Linked DNA regions of Halococcoides cellulosivorans. The main gene of each other region encodes a partner of the protein of the gene in region 2 in a complex. Links are inferred from orthologs where the notes say so. Each region holds a gene or a part of one and is shown on either strand. Other genes may lie near its edges.

The links.
Region 1: the proteins of HARCEL1_RS08610 (region 2) and HARCEL1_RS10745 are in contact, whole or in part, in a crystal structure (PDB 3CW2), measured with the Saccharolobus solfataricus proteins. The link is inferred for Halococcoides cellulosivorans from one-to-one orthologs. Residues at the interface, in WP_009989173.1 of Saccharolobus solfataricus: Val185, Arg186, Thr187, Asn188, Glu189, Pro190, Leu191, Gly192, Val193, Glu194, Ile196, Lys197, Ile200, Ser201, Leu204, Ile217, Lys218, Ile219, Tyr220, Thr221, Ile222, Gly223, Ala224, Pro225, Tyr227; in WP_009988771.1 of Saccharolobus solfataricus: Asp222, Lys225, Pro226, Gly227, Thr228, Gln229, Phe230, Asn231, Leu233, Lys234, Gly235, Leu259, Phe273, Thr274, Lys275, Tyr300, Leu301, Asp302, Pro303, Ser304, Leu305, Lys307.

The regions. Positions count from the first base shown.
Region 1 is NZ_CP028858.1:2,162,016-2,169,129, reverse strand. Bases 1,486-4,350 are described here. They hold HARCEL1_RS10745 (translation initiation factor IF-2 subunit gamma), read right to left. Parts: upstream 3,601-4,350; coding sequence 2,371-3,600; downstream 1,486-2,370. Other genes in these bases: HARCEL1_RS10740 (dockerin type I domain-containing protein), read left to right, coding at 3,863-4,350; HARCEL1_RS10750 (hypothetical protein), read left to right, coding at 1,996-2,298; HARCEL1_RS10755 (winged helix-turn-helix domain-containing protein), read left to right, coding at 1,517-1,861. Outside these bases: HARCEL1_RS10770 (DNA-directed RNA polymerase), read right to left, coding at 1-377; HARCEL1_RS10765 (PIN domain-containing protein), read right to left, coding at 379-762; HARCEL1_RS10760 (cupredoxin domain-containing protein), read right to left, coding at 820-1,347; more of HARCEL1_RS10740, read left to right, coding at 4,351-4,588; HARCEL1_RS10735 (DMT family transporter), read right to left, coding at 4,619-5,500; HARCEL1_RS13425 (hypothetical protein), read right to left, coding at 5,582-5,746; HARCEL1_RS10730 (zinc ribbon domain-containing protein), read right to left, coding at 5,743-5,949; HARCEL1_RS10725 (DUF5787 family protein), read left to right, coding at 6,028-7,014; HARCEL1_RS10720 (CDP-alcohol phosphatidyltransferase family protein), read right to left, coding at 6,990-7,114. UniProt on the Methanocaldococcus jannaschii protein: eIF-2 functions in the early steps of protein synthesis by forming a ternary complex with GTP and initiator tRNA.
Region 2 is NZ_CP028858.1:1,742,798-1,750,005, forward strand. What follows is about bases 1,343-4,301. They hold HARCEL1_RS08610 (translation initiation factor IF-2 subunit alpha), read left to right. Parts: upstream 1,343-2,401; coding sequence 2,402-3,202; downstream 3,203-4,301. Other genes in these bases: HARCEL1_RS08595 (universal stress protein), read left to right, coding at 1,437-1,850; HARCEL1_RS08600 (50S ribosomal protein L44e), read left to right, coding at 1,948-2,229; HARCEL1_RS08605 (30S ribosomal protein S27e), read left to right, coding at 2,232-2,405; HARCEL1_RS08615 (RNA-protein complex protein Nop10), read left to right, coding at 3,204-3,386; HARCEL1_RS08620 (proteasome assembly chaperone family protein), read left to right, coding at 3,391-4,146. Outside these bases: HARCEL1_RS08590 (thiamine-phosphate synthase family protein), read left to right, coding at 1-713; more of HARCEL1_RS08625, read right to left, coding at 4,302-5,265; HARCEL1_RS08630 (hypothetical protein), read left to right, coding at 5,369-5,944; HARCEL1_RS08635 (sugar phosphate isomerase/epimerase family protein), read right to left, coding at 5,976-6,776; HARCEL1_RS08640 (cellulase family glycosylhydrolase), read left to right, coding at 6,892-7,208. UniProt on the Methanocaldococcus jannaschii protein: eIF-2 functions in the early steps of protein synthesis by forming a ternary complex with GTP and initiator tRNA.

The DNA.
Region 1 (7,114 bases), 420 kb from region 2 along the record:
CGCTGATTCTCGCCGTCGTAGGCGAGGTATTCGTCGGCGATCTGTGAGACGTGCAGGAGGCCGTCGACCGGGCCGAGGCCGACGAACGCGCCGAATTCGACGACTTCGACGACCTCGCCGTCGACGACTTCCTGCATGTGGGGGTCGAACGTGATCGCGTCGAACTCGGCGGTATAATAGACGCCGGGCTGGTTGGGCACGACCGCGCCCGTGCCGATGTCGTGGACGTCGATCACCGAGACGACCGATCCGACCTCTTCGTCGAGGCGTCCTTCGAGTTTGTCCCGCAGCAGCTTCGTGATGAGCTCCGGAGTCACGTCGTCGAGGTGTTCGGGGGGCACCTCGACGGTATCCCGGAGTCTGACGCGTTTGTACATGTTATGGTCGAGTGAGCGTGAGTTTGTGCTGGCCCCTTGAACTAACTACCGGAACGCCCGCGTCGAGCAACACCCGCCGCAACGCGGCGTCGTTGGTGACGACGTGGGTGACGCCGGGCTCGTGAGCGAGGTCGACGACGGCCTGATCGCCCGATTCGGCGGGCGTCTCGCGGATCGTACACCGCTCGGCCAGGTCGAGGCCGACGCCGGCGGCCGTCGCGGCCTCGCCACTGCCCGCGGCGAGTCGTTCCAGTTCCGCGTGGACGGCCGCGGGGACGACGTAGTCGGGATTCCCGAGCAGGCGGTCGCACTCGTCGAAGACGCGGACGCCGACCTCGACGGGCGCCATGAGGGCGTTCGCGTCGAGGACGACTGTGGGGGGCATCCGACGGACGGTCGCCGTCGAGCCAGTTGACCGTTTCGGATCGACCGGGCTGTCGCGTCAGTGATCGTGATCGCTCTCGCCCTCCGTGGCCTCGTGATTCAAAGATTCGATCTTCGTCCGCGCACCCTCTGGGAGGGCGGACTGCGGGGCAGCCAGCCCCGGGCCGTCGCTCGATTCCCCGACGACGATCGACCCGAGCATCCCGCCGGCCTCGTGGGGTCGACAGAAGTAGTCGTAGACGCCCGTGATTTCGAAGGTCTTCGTGAACTCCGCGCCCTCCTCCGCGATGGTGGTGCTGTCCCAGGCCGCCGCAGCCTCGGGAATTCGGTCCGGGCGATCGTTGGCCGACGCGTACGCCGTCGCGGTGTGGACGCCGCTCTCCAGCGTCCAGGTGACCGTCTCGCCGGGTTCGATCCGGAGGACGTGCGGGTGAAAGTGGTGGCCGTCGCCGTTGCTGACCATCTCGACGGTGCTGCCGTCCGGGCCCGCTCCGCCGTCGCCGGACGAACAGCCGGCGAGTCCGAGGACGGCGAGGCCGCCGGTGCTCGCGAGATACTGCCGTCGCGTCACTGCTGTCGCGTCCATCGGTCACCTCCATGCGGCCCACGCACGACCGAGGCGTGGTGGACCGTGTCGTGTGTCACGCTCACAGGAGCAGGGCACGCAGTCACGACAAGTGAGGCACACGCAACCGGCAACTCTCGGCCGGGGGCTGGCGAACGCTTAACCGCTCGACGCCGATACAGTCGGTCCTGTGACCTTCGAGGCCGACACCGTCCTGGACCTGCTTGGCGATCCGGTCGTTCGAGAGATTCTGGTCGTCGCGGGGCGATCGCCAGCCTCGGTGCGGACCCTCGAAACCGAGTGTGGCGTCGCGAAATCGACGATCTACCGCCGCGTCTCGGAGATGGTCGAGGCGGAGATGCTCGTCGAGCACACGCATATCGACCCGGACGGGAACCACCACCAGGTGTACGAAACCGTGATCGACCGACTGGAACTCGACGTCGAAGCGGACGGGCTCGACCTCCGGAATATCGACCGTGGCGACCCCAGCGACCGGGTCGACGAACTCTGGGACGACGTCGGTGAGGACTGATCAGCCGCCGGTGCCGACGCGGCACTCGATCGCGATCCTCGCGCGCTCGCCCACGGCGACCGGGCGGACGGCACCGACGCGGCGCTCGACGCAGATCGACGAGCAGCCCCGTCGACGTGACGAGAAGGACCAAGGTGGCGTGGGTCGTCGTCTCGGCCATGCGTCGGCTCACGGATCGGCCGGAGGGAGGCCATCGCATTCGCGGTCGCCTCTACGCGGCGTGTTTCGTCGTGCTAACAGTACCGTTCGTCGTGGCGGGTGCCCGCTCGATCGCAGGGGGGTCGACGACGGTTACGGTGCTCGGGAGTCTCGCAGTGCCCGTCTTCGCGGTGGGCGTCTACGGGCTCATCAATCCGCGCGTTCTGGGCGTCCAGCACGAGGAGGGTGCGCTCGTCGCGATCGCTCTCCTCGCAGTCGTGTACGCCGTCGTCCTGTGAAACCGGGCCGGGTCGAGCGACGTGACTGCCTGGGTGGGACGACCGGGCGTGCGCCCGAAGGAAGGTGGTCTTTCAGCCGTCGAGCGTGCCGATGCCGATCAACCGCCAGCGCGACCCGACGCGGCGGTTGATCGCGATCTTCGCGCCCTCTCGGGCGGCGACCGGGCGCTTGAGCGCGACCTCGGCCTCGCCGCCGCGCGCGCTCGTGACCGATCCGACCGTCGTCGCCGTGCGCACCGTCAACATCAGCGGTTCGCCCGTCGAGACCTCGTCGACGTCACCGTCTGCGCCGACGACGCGATCGAGCAGGTCGATCTTCATCGTGAATTTGTCCCGCACGGGCGGGAGCGTCCCCGGCGGGCCGGCGACCTGGCCCGCGAGTGCGTCGCCTTTGGTGAGCGACGGGTCGAGGCCGGTGCCCGCGCCGAGCAGCCCACCCGGACGGACCGAGTCGACGGGGTCGCCACCGGCCTGGAGCGACCGGAGCGTCGTCGTGATCGACTCGTAGGTCGTCTGCCCGCCGGACTCGACCTCGCGGCCGGGCACGAGTTCGATCTCGTCGTCGACGGTGAGTTCGCCGCTGAGCAGGGTGCCGCCGACGACGCCGCCCGTCAACTGATCGGGCGTCGCACCCGGACGATTGATGTCGAAACTCCGGGCGACGAGCAACTCGGCGTCGGCGTCGGAATCGCGCTCGGGCGTGGGGATCTCTTCTTCGATCGCCTCGATCAGCAGGTCGGTGTTGACCTCCTGTTGGGCGCTGATCGGGACGATCGGAGCGTCCTCCGCGACGGTCCCCGCGATGAACTCCTGGATCTGCTCGTAGTGCTCTGCGGCGCGCTCGCGGTCGACGAGGTCGATCTTGTTCTGTGCGACGACGACGTTCTCGATGCCGATCGAGTCCAGCGCCATCAGGTGCTCTTCGGTCTGGGCCTGGGGGACGTCCTCGGTCGCAGCGATGACGAGCACGGCGCCGTCCATGATCGCCGCGCCCGAGAGCATCGTCGCCATGAGCGTCTCGTGGCCCGGCGCGTCCACAAAGGAGACCGTCCGCAAGAACTCGGTCTCACAGTCGTGTTCGGGACAGGTCTCTGCGACGGTGTACCCCGCCGCGTCCTCACACTCCGGACACCGACGAAAGGTCGCGTCGGCGTAGCCGAGTCTGATCGAGATGCCCCGCTTCATTTCCTCGGAGTGTTGGTCGGTCCACTCCCCGCTGAAGGCCTCGACGAGCGTCGTCTTGCCGTGGTCGACGTGCCCGACGAGACCAATGTTCACCTCCGGTTGACGATGTTCTGTCATCTCGGGAGTAATCGTACCGGAGTTTCGGCCGGTGGCGGTGATAAAGGCGTTGTTCTCGGTGGGCTGTCGGGAGTCCCGAGCGGACCGATGCGACGCCAGCGCTGGCGACTGTGGAGCCGATTCGCTTCCGCCGATCTGGACTGAATGGTTGTCTGAAGCCCCATCGGGGCGGTTTCTTCGTCCGATGGTTGTGACTCTCAGTTATTTTCCAATAGATTAACGGCGTCAGAAAACAAATTAGTTCGAACGAGAGCGTCAATCTATGCCCGACCGATCACAATCACCGGAGGAGGACCAGGTTTGCACCCGACGGAGCGCGCTCAAGGCGGGGCTGGCGACGACACTGGGCGGGGTCGTCGTCGGGAGCCACGTCGCGAGTGGGGCGGAGTCGACAGCGGCCACGGACGACGAGACGCCGACGTCCCGGACCACCTCGACGCGAGTGATCACGGGGCATACGCCCCCCGAAATCGAACCCACTATCCAGGTCGACGACGGGCCGATTCAGGAGACAACCAGTGTCACCGTGGCCCCGGGGACGCCGGTGACACTCGCACTGCACGTGACCAGTGGGAGTGTCTACGACTGGTTCTGGGACGACGGATCGACCGGCCGCGAACGGACGGTGCGTCCGACCGAAACCACGGGCTATGTGGCCGAGTACAGTGCACCCCCATATTTTTCCGGGAGCGTCCGATTCGACGTGTTCGTCGAGGGCGACCCGACGCCGACGCCGACCGATCCGACGACGACGCCGACGCCGGAGTCGGGCCCGACGTGGCCGGCCGATCCGGGGGCCACCGATCCCGACGGCGATGGCCTCTACGAAGACCTGAATGGAAACGGCCGGATCGACTTCCCCGACGTGAACGCGCTGTTCCAGCACACCGGCACGGAGGCTGTGGCCGCCAACAGCCAGTATTACGACGTCGATTCGGACGGGAGCGTCGACCTCCAGGACGTCCTCGCGCTGTTCGAAGACGTCTGACCGACTCGGTTCGGTCTCGATGGCCTGTCGCTATCCGAGCGTGATCATCGCGATGCCGAGCACCGCGAGCAGCGCGGCGACGAGTCGCACGCGGAGGTACTTCTCGTGGAGCACGAAGCCGCCGATCAGGACGGCGACGACGGCCTGGGCGTTGACGATCGGTGACCCCACACTCGCGGGGATCACCTGGAAGGCGAGCAAGACCAGGTGATTCCCGACGGCGACGAGGAGCCCCGCCGCGAGAAAGAGTGGGAGGTCGTCCCGAAAGCCCGTGGGCATCTCCCGCCGGACGGCGAAGGGCAGCACCATCAGCGTCGTGATCGCGAACATGATCGGAATGTACGTCTGTGGGGGGACGCCCAGGTGGTCGGCATCGACGATGAAGCGCTTGCCCACGTCGACGAACCCGAAGGTGAGCGCGCTCGCGAGCGCCAACTGGGCCGCCCGCGAGGTCGCCGCACGGCGGATCGGCTCGAACAGTTCGCCCGGGCGGTAGTTCGCGACGTAGATCGCGACCGTGGCGACGAGGACGCCCGCGATCTGGAGTCCCGAGAGGATCTCACCGAGCGCGATCACCTCGATCGGGAGGACGAACACGGGGACGATCTTGCTGATCGGCGCGACGTAGGAGGCCTCGCCACGCACGAGCGCGTGGAAAAAGAAGAGGACGGCGACGCCGGTGAGCACGGCGACGGCGACGATCGTCCCCACCGTCCGGGGGTCCGCACCACCGGGGAGTGCGGGCCCGTCGAGCGTGAGCACCGCGAACGGCAGGTAGGTCAACAGGGCGATCGAGTTGATCGTCGCGAGAAAGATCGGGAACGGATAGTCGGTGAAATACTCCTTGATCGCGACGAGGTAGACGCCGAAGAGCAACGCAGCGACGCCGGCGAACAGATACCCGAAGAGCACGCACGCCCTTCGCGGCCCGGCCCCAAGAGCGTCGCGGCTCGCCGGTCGTGATTGACCTGGCAGTCGGTGACGACCCGCGGGTCAGTCCCGATCGCGCCGGGCCAGTCGCTCGGCGGTCTCGCGATCGGTGACCCTTCGGTCGTGTTCGGCCCGCACCAGTGCGTACAGGGCGAGCCCCCCGCCGAGGCCGACGGTCATCGCGAACAGGACGATCGCGAGGCCCGTGCCACCAGTCACGCTGCTCACCCGAGGAAGACGTCGACGATGTCGCTCGACCCGCTGGTCCGGTCCCGGTACAGCTCCGAATACCCGCAGTTCGTACACGAGACCACGTTGAAGCTGTTCGTCTGGATGTCGAACAGCTTCGAGAGGCCGGTGCCAGTGGTCGCGATCTCGCCCACGTCGGTCTCTTCGTGACCGCACTTCGGACAGCCCCGATCGTCGTCCATGAACGGCGGTCGCGGCCGGGCCGATGTCAATCTTTCCCGGGTCGGGGGCGTTTTGAGCCACCGGTCCGATCACTGGTCGTGCGCGAAGCGGCGTTCGAACTCGCGGTGTGTGCCCACGTCGAGGAGCGCGACCGGGTCCTCGCTCGCCAGATCGGGACGGGTGTCGACACGCGCCGGATCGCGGACGTGATCGTTCTCGACCCGGGGCCCGATTTCGAGACTCGGGCGTCGATCACCGATCGGGCGATTCCGCCGGTCGTGATCGAGGCGTTCGCGGCGAGCGACCCGCGCCCGGCCGCCGCGGTCGATGCCCACCCCGAGCACGCCCAGCGCGCGATCGAGCACGCTCTCGACGCGGGCGCGCTCGTCGCTGAGCGCGACGGGCGGCGGACGACCTACCGACTTGCCCGGCCGTATCCCGACGACTGGGTCGATTCGATCGTCGCGATCGAGAACAAACCCGACCTCGATCGACCCGGCGACCTCCGCGCCCAGGTGCGCCACGACGTGAGCCTCGGGGTCGTCGACCGCGTCGTGCTCGTGACCGCCTCCCACGTCACCGGGGCGCACGAACACCGCGTGCCCGATCCGGTGGGCATCTGGCAGTTCGACCCCGCGAGCGGCGAGCGCCGTGTCGTCCGCGAGGCGCTTTCACTCGATCCGGACGACTGGGGCCTCGAAGTGCTCGATCGCGATCCGGGCGCGTGGACGATCGAGACGGTCGATCAGAGCGCGAAACGCCGCCGGCGGATCGCGATCGCCGAGCGCGCCTACGGCGCGGGCTGGCGACCCTCGCGATCGGACTGGCCGGCCTGTGCGCGGTGTTCGGCCGTCTCGGTCGGCACGGCGACGCTGCCCGACTGTGCGTGGGCCGACCGGATCGTCGACCCGCGCGCGGAGTGTGGCCCGGACTGTCCGGGCTTCGAGGCCGCCGCGGACCCCGACGTGGCCCCATCGACCCCGGACCCCGACCGCGAGCGCGACAACTCGTCGGCGTGGGTTCGGGATCCGCCGGGGCCGTATCGGCAGGTCGGCCTGGATCAGTTCTCGCGCAAGTCGCGATAGGCGACGATAAACCGCTGGATGGCGGTGGCGTGGCCCGCGAGCGCGAAGATCACGAGCAGCCACGCGATCGGGGAGTGGCCCGCCAGCGAGACGTCCGTCG
Region 2 (7,208 bases):
ACCGCGTCGTCGCACTCGTCGAGGAGTTGGCCGACGGCCTCGCGAACGGCGAGATCAGCCAGGTACAGGCGCTCGTCGAACTCGAAGTGCTGATTCGCCAGCTCGAACGCGGCGACCTCATCGCGGAGTTGCACACCGAGGCGATGCCCGCGCTGGCCGACGCCGACGCCGATTTCACCGACGTGCACGACCCGGAGAGTCGCCTCCGCCAGACCGAGCGCGTGCGTGGGTCGGTCCGGCGCGGTCTGAGTCGGCTCGAACACACCGCCGGCTTCGGCGCGGCGGTCCCACAGGTCGGCTCCAACCTCGTCGAGTGTCTCCCGGCGGCGGCCGACCTCGCGGACGTCTGTGGCGTCCCCGGGCGGATCTTCGAGGTCGGCGGGCGGGCCGTCGTCCCCGACGACCCCGAGTTCGGCGTCTCCGAACACGTCGCCTCGATTTTGCTCGCCGCCCGATCGGCGGGCCATCCCGCGCGCGCGGCACTCAACGTCCGGTACGAGCCAGCCCTGCTCGATCGCCTCGATAGCACGGGCGCAACGGCCGTCGCGTTCGACCCCGAAGCCGATCGGGACGCAGCGATCGCCGCGGCCCTGGCCGACGACCCCGACGCCGACGTGCTCTATCAGACCGGCGCGTTCGGTATCGAGCCGATTCTGTACGTGCTGGGCGCGGACGCCTCGGCGGTCGCTGACCGCGTCGCGTCGTTCGTCTGAGCGACGGACCGGCGACTCAGGACTGAAAAACGGGGATCGAAATGGCCCGACCAGTCACGACGGGCAGTTAGCGCACGATGCGTCGTTTTCGCCGGACAGTGACCGCCAGTCAGTACACGACGACCGCACAGCGGTCCTGACCGGGACGGTCGATCGACATGGAGACCGACATCTCTTCACTTTCCTCGTTGGGGCTTCGTTTGATGGAGGGCATCGACAGAATCTACAACGTCCGGCAATATATTACTTTGGTATCGAGTAAAGTTTCGGCCAGAGTCGGAGCGTGGCTGTCGATCACGAACTGTCTCGAAAGAAATCCGCGGACGGGGGTGCCGCGGACGGGGGTGCCGCGGACGGGGAAACCTGTGGACTCTGGGGAGGGCCGACGCGCCAGCGGGTCGGTCTCAGGGTTCGACGACGGCACAGGAGTCGCGCCCGGGCCGGTCGACGGAGTGGTCGACGCTGCGATTCTCGAAGCGATCCGATCGGGGGGTGGTCAGTCCGAACATGGGTACTTCCACGTATGGACCGGTGGTATATATTTTTTCGGGTTCGAGTAAATCCATCGCCAGTCGGTATCATCCGGCCGAAGTCTTTCGATTTCCCGGATGAAGGTGGCAGAGTGATCGGTCGACCGGTTGCCCGAGGCTGGCCGACTGCTGGCAGAAATCATCGGCAATAGTTGTGACCACATCTATTACCCACCAGAAAGTAGACCACCCCATGTTTCGCAACATTCTCGTCGCGACCGACGGCAGCGACCACGCCAAAAACGCCGTCGATTATGCGTGTCATCTCGCGGAACGGTACGAATCGACCGTCCACGCGGTGTTCGTCGTCGACACGAACGTGACGGGCGAACCGGCGCTGAGCAGTGGCGAAGTGCTGGTGAGCGAACTCGAAGATTACGGTCGTGACGTGCTCGACGAGGTGCTCGAAACGGCCGAATACAGAGCGATCGACTGCGAAATCGCACGACGACACGGGACGCCCCACGAGGCCATCGTCGCTGAAGCCGACGACGTCGACGCCGACATCATCGTGCTCGGCTATCAGGGCACGTCGGCGGCGAGCGCCGTCGGGTCGACGGCGAGTCGCGTCATGCGCGCGACCGACCGACCGGTGTTGACCGTTTGATCGGCTCCGGCCGTCCGATCGGGAATCGAGTGCCGACCACCGCGAACCGTAGGGGGTTTATGGGCCGCTATCCAACCCGCGGGCAGGACGATCATCTATGGAGATGCCACGCCGGTTTAATACGTACTGCCCTCACTGCAACGAACATCACGAGCACGAGGTCGAGAAGGTCCGAACGGGCCAGGCCTCCGGAATGACGAAAGTCGACGGTCGACAGAGCGAACGCCAGTCGGGCATCGGGAACGACGGCAAGTTCTCGAAGGTCCCCGGTGGGGACAAACCCACCAAGAAGACCAACCTCAAGTACCGCTGTAGCGATTGCGGCAAAGCCCACCTCCGCGAAGGATGGCGCGCCGGCCGACTCAAATTCCAGGACTGACCATGCCCGGCAATTTCATTCAGATCACGTGCCCGGACTGTGAGAACGAACAGGTCGTCTTCGAGAAGGCCGCCAGCGAAGTCTCGTGTGCGGTGTGTGGACACACGCTCGCTCGCCCGACCGGCGGTCTCGCCGCCGTCGAAGGTGAGGTCACCGAGGTCGTCGAGTCACGATGAAGTACAGCGGCTGGCCCGACCCGGGCGAACTGGTCGTCGGGCGGGTCGAGGAGATCGAAGACTTCGGTGTGTTCGTCGACCTCGTCGAGTACGAGGACCGCGAAGGCCTCTCGCATATCAGCGAGGTCGCCAGCGGGTGGATCAAAAACGTCCGCGACCACGTCAGCGAAGACCAGCGCGTCGTCGCGAAGGTCCTCGACGTCGACACGTCGGCCCAGCAGATCGACCTCTCGCTGAAAGACGTCAACGACCACCAGCGCAAAGACAAGATCCAGGAGTGGAAAAACGAGCAGAAAGCCGACAACTGGATGGAGTTGGCGTTCGGTGAGGACGTCGACGAGGACACCTACACCGCCGTCGCGAACGCCCTGCTCGCGGAGTTCGGCTCGATGTACGACGGGTTCGAACAGGCCGCGATCCACGGCCACGAAGCGCTCGAAGAGAGCGATCTCTCCGAGGATCGGATCGACGCCATCGTCGAGACCGCTCGCGAGAACGTCTCCGTCCCGTACGTGACGGTCACGGGCTACGTCGACCTGACGAGTGCCGCCCCCGACGGCGTCGAGGTCATTCGCGAGGCCCTGGAGGCCGCCGAGGGCAACGGCGCAGTGCCCGAGGAGGTCGAACTCGAAGTCACGTACGTCGGATCGCCGGAGTACCGCATCCGCGTCAAAGCGCCCGACTACAAGACCGCCGAATCCCACCTCGAAGAGAGCGCCGACCGCGCCGCCGCGAACATCGAGGCGGCGGGCGGCGAGGCGACCTTCCACCGGGACCGACGCTCCGACGAGGAGTAACGTGAAATCCGATATTCTGGTCTGTGCGAACTGGGAGACGGTCCACGACCGGCCGGTGTACGCACTCGGTGAGACCTGCCCGGAGTGCGGCGGGCCGACGCACAACAGTGCGCCCGCGCCGTTCTCGCCAGAGGATCCCTACGGCGAGTACCGACGCTCACTTAAGCGGCGCAGCCGCGAGTGACGCCATGGAGGAGTTCGAGGTCGACGTTCTCGCGGAGGTCGAACTGACGGAGCCGGTGCTCGTCGAAGGGCTGCCCGGCGTGGGTCACGTCGGCAAACTCGCCGCCGAGCAGTTGATCGAAGAGCTCGACAGTACCTGCGTCCGGCGGGTCCACTCGACGCACTTCCCGCCACAGGTCACCATCGAGGACGGCACCGCCGAGTTGGCGAACGTCGCCTTTCACGCCATCGAGGTCGAGGACGGGCGCGACCTGCTCGTCCTGACGGGCGACCACCAGGCCCAGGACGGGGAAGGCCACTACGGACTCACCGAGACGATCCTCGACGTGGCCGAGGAGTTCGGCGTCGAGACGGCGTTCGCACTCGGTGGCGTCCCGATCGGAGAACTCATCGAGGAGTACGACGTGATCGGCGCGGTCGCTGACGACGAACTCACCGACGACCTCGAAGCCGTCGGCGTGGAGTTCCGCGACGACGAGCCCGCCGGCGGAATCGTCGGGATTTCGGGGCTTCTTCTGGGGATCGGAGACCGACGGGGCTTCTCGGCAGCGTGTCTGATGGGCGAGACCAGCGGCTATCTGGTCGACCCCAAGGCCGCCCGAGCCGTCCTGGAGACCCTCGAAGCGTATCTCGACATCGAGTTGGCCTACGAGTCACTCGAAGAGCGTGCCGACGAGATGGAAGACGTCGTCCGGCGCATCCAGGAGATGGAGCAGGGGACGCCGACCCCGTCCGACGAAGACCTCCGGTACATCGGCTGATCGATTCTCCGTCAGGAACGCGGCCGGATCGACCGACCGCACTCACTCGCCCGTTCGCATCAGGTGGCTTCTGAGGATGTCGGCGTCCGAGCGTGCCGTCAGCGGATCGATCACGGCGACGCGATCGGTCGCGTCGAGTGCTCCGTCGGCCCGGAGTCGTCGGACTGCCGCGAGGCCGACCCCGCCAGCCGTGCTCGTCGCGACACCGTCACGCCGCGCAGTGTCGACCGCCGTCGCGAGCAGGTCGTCGTCGGTGACGGCGACGCCGTCCACGACCGCCGCGCGCGTCCGCTCGGGAGCGACGGGATCGGGGATTTCGAGCGCGCCACAGACCGTGTCGGGCCGGTCGACTGGCTCGCCGTCGACGATCGGCGCACAGCCAGCGGGCTGAGCGGCGTACAGGTCGGGGACGGTCTCGATCGCGCCACAGGCCAGGCAGTCCACGAACCCATCGTCCAGTGCGATCGGGAGGTGACCGTGGCCGATCGGGACGACGATCGCGTCGAGGTCCGCCCCGGCGAGTTCGACAGCGATCGTTCGGAGGCCGGCGATCCGTCGGCCCGTCGCGAACGGGGCCAGCGACGCGCCCGGGAGGTCTGCGGTGGCCGCGCGTGCGTCGTCGTATCGACCCTCGACGACACGCATCTCGCCGCCGTAGACGTTGACCATCGCCTTCGCGTCGAATCGCGATCGGGAGGGCACGACGAGCGTCGCGTCGAGACCCGCCCGGGCCGCCAGCGCGGCGGCCGAGCGCGCACCGGGGCCCGGACTCGCGAGGTGGACCGCCTCACTCGTGACTGCCGCGATGGCCGGTGCGAGGCCGCGATCGGTGATCGATCCCGTCGGATTCGCGCCCTCACGTTTGATCGCGAGGCCAGCGACGTCGAACGCCGCTGCGGTTGCGGGCGCACTCACGAGCGGCGTCCCGCCGATGCCGGCCTCTGTCGGCGGGCCGGACTCGACCAGCCAGTCGGTCCAGGGCGAATCGAGCGCGTTCGCACCGCCAGCGGCCTCGATGTCGACCCGCGCGAGTCCACCACAGTCCGGGCAGTCCGACGGATCGGAGAGCCTCCGATCACAGTCCCGACACCGATAGCCCGTCGCCAGCGACGCGTTCATGTTCGCGTGTTCGGAGCCCGACGACCTAAACGGTCGGTATCGCGGACCCGGCAACGCTGGACCCGGCCGGAGTCTACAAGCCCCGAGGTTCCCCAGATCCAGTATGACCGACTGCGTCCGTGAGACGCTGACCGACGAGCGGCAGACGGAACTCTCGCGACTGGGCTCCTCGAAGGCCCTCTACGCGACGACGCGTGGCGCGATGGACGGGCCGACGATCGTCGCGGCCAGTGCGGCCCTGAGCGATGCGGTCGCGGACCGGCTGGCCGACCGTGAGGAGTCGTGGGCGGCCGACCTCGAATCCCGGGCGCGAGAGGACGCCGAGACGCTGTCAGATCTCGCTGGCGAGCCGATCGACCCACTGGTCGATTTCGAACTCGCGGGCAGCGAAGCCGAGACGCTCGGGACGCTCGTCGGCTGGGCGACCGTCGCGATCCACCTGGGCGAACAGGAGACGGGCTATTTCGTCGGGCAGGCCCAACCCGGCGACGCCGACACCGTGCGCTCGGTCGTCACGAATCGCAAGGAGTTCCGGAAGGCGGTCTGTAGCGCCGTCGAGAGTGCCGACGTCGACCGAGACGCGATCGAGTCCGCGGCGCTCGACGCCGTCGACGCGGCCTACGAGGCGTACGTCGACCGCCTCGAAGCCGAGGGGATCGAGCCGAAGTCGATCTGTTGAGCGGCGCGGCGACCGCGAGTGACGGCGACGCTCACCGGGCCGCGTCGACACAGGCCTGAAGATCGTCGAGCGATTTGACCTCGAAGACCGCGTAGTCGGCGCTGACGGCGTCGAGGACGCTCGCAAGGTCCTCGAACGGTTCGTGGGCGTCCCGGGTTCCGTCGTTGTCGTGCATGTGGACCGCCCGGATTCGATCACCGAACCGATCGACGTAACGGTGCCAGTCCTGACCCGACGCGGTCGCGTGACCCACGTCGAGGGTGACGTCGAGCGATCGCTCGACTGTGTCGACCGCCTCGCACATCGCCGCGAGGTCGTCGGGCGTCGTGGTGAACCGCCGATCGCGATCGGTCCGCGGCTGGTTTTCGAGGGCGAGCGGAACGCCGACGCGTTCGGCGTGCGCGGTGAGTGTCTGCAGAGACTCGATCGCACCCTCACGTGCGCGTGAGGTGACGTGATCGGGGTAGCGCGCGGGAACCGATCCACCGTGGACCACGACCGCGAGTGCGTCTGCCGCCGCGGCGTCGGTGATCGTCTCCTGGATGGTCTCGACCGCGGCGTGTCGCGTCCGGGGATCGAACGCCGCGACGTTGCAGTCCCGAAAGGGGACGTGCATCGAGACCGTCAGGCCGTACTCGGCGGCGATCGCCCCCAGTCGGGCCGCCGGTGGCGTCGACCGACTGCCGAGGTAGCCGCGCTTGAACTCGACGTGTTCCAGTCCGAGGGCCCCAACGTGCTCACAGAACGCCGCTGGACGCTCCAGGAAACGGAGATCGGTCGCGGCGCCGACCCGCGGCCGATCTGACGGGTCACCGGGGAGCCAGTCACTCATCGGTGGAGCGTCGACCGCCAGGGGCTTCGCCGTTTCGCTCGCGACGGAATCTTTTTGGTGCGTTCGACCCGTAATTAACGTGAACGATCGCGGAGGGCGATCAGCCCAGATCACCATGACAGAACACACCTCTTCGACGCGACGGCAATTTTTGCGCACGACGGCAGGAGCGGGGCTACTCGCTGCGGGCGGTGGCCTCGTGGGGTCGGCCTCGGCCGCCGAGGGCATTCCGACGCCGTGGCTCCACCGTGGCGAGGGCTCGGACAGCAACCTCATCAAGGATCCAGAGGGCAATCCGGTGACACTCCGCGGGGTCAACATTGCCGATCCCGCCCGGCTGGACGACAACGACATGCGGTATCACGTCACGGCGACGAAGGTCACCAGGTGGGCCCTCGACGAATCTGAGGGGTGGTACAATCGGATCGTCCG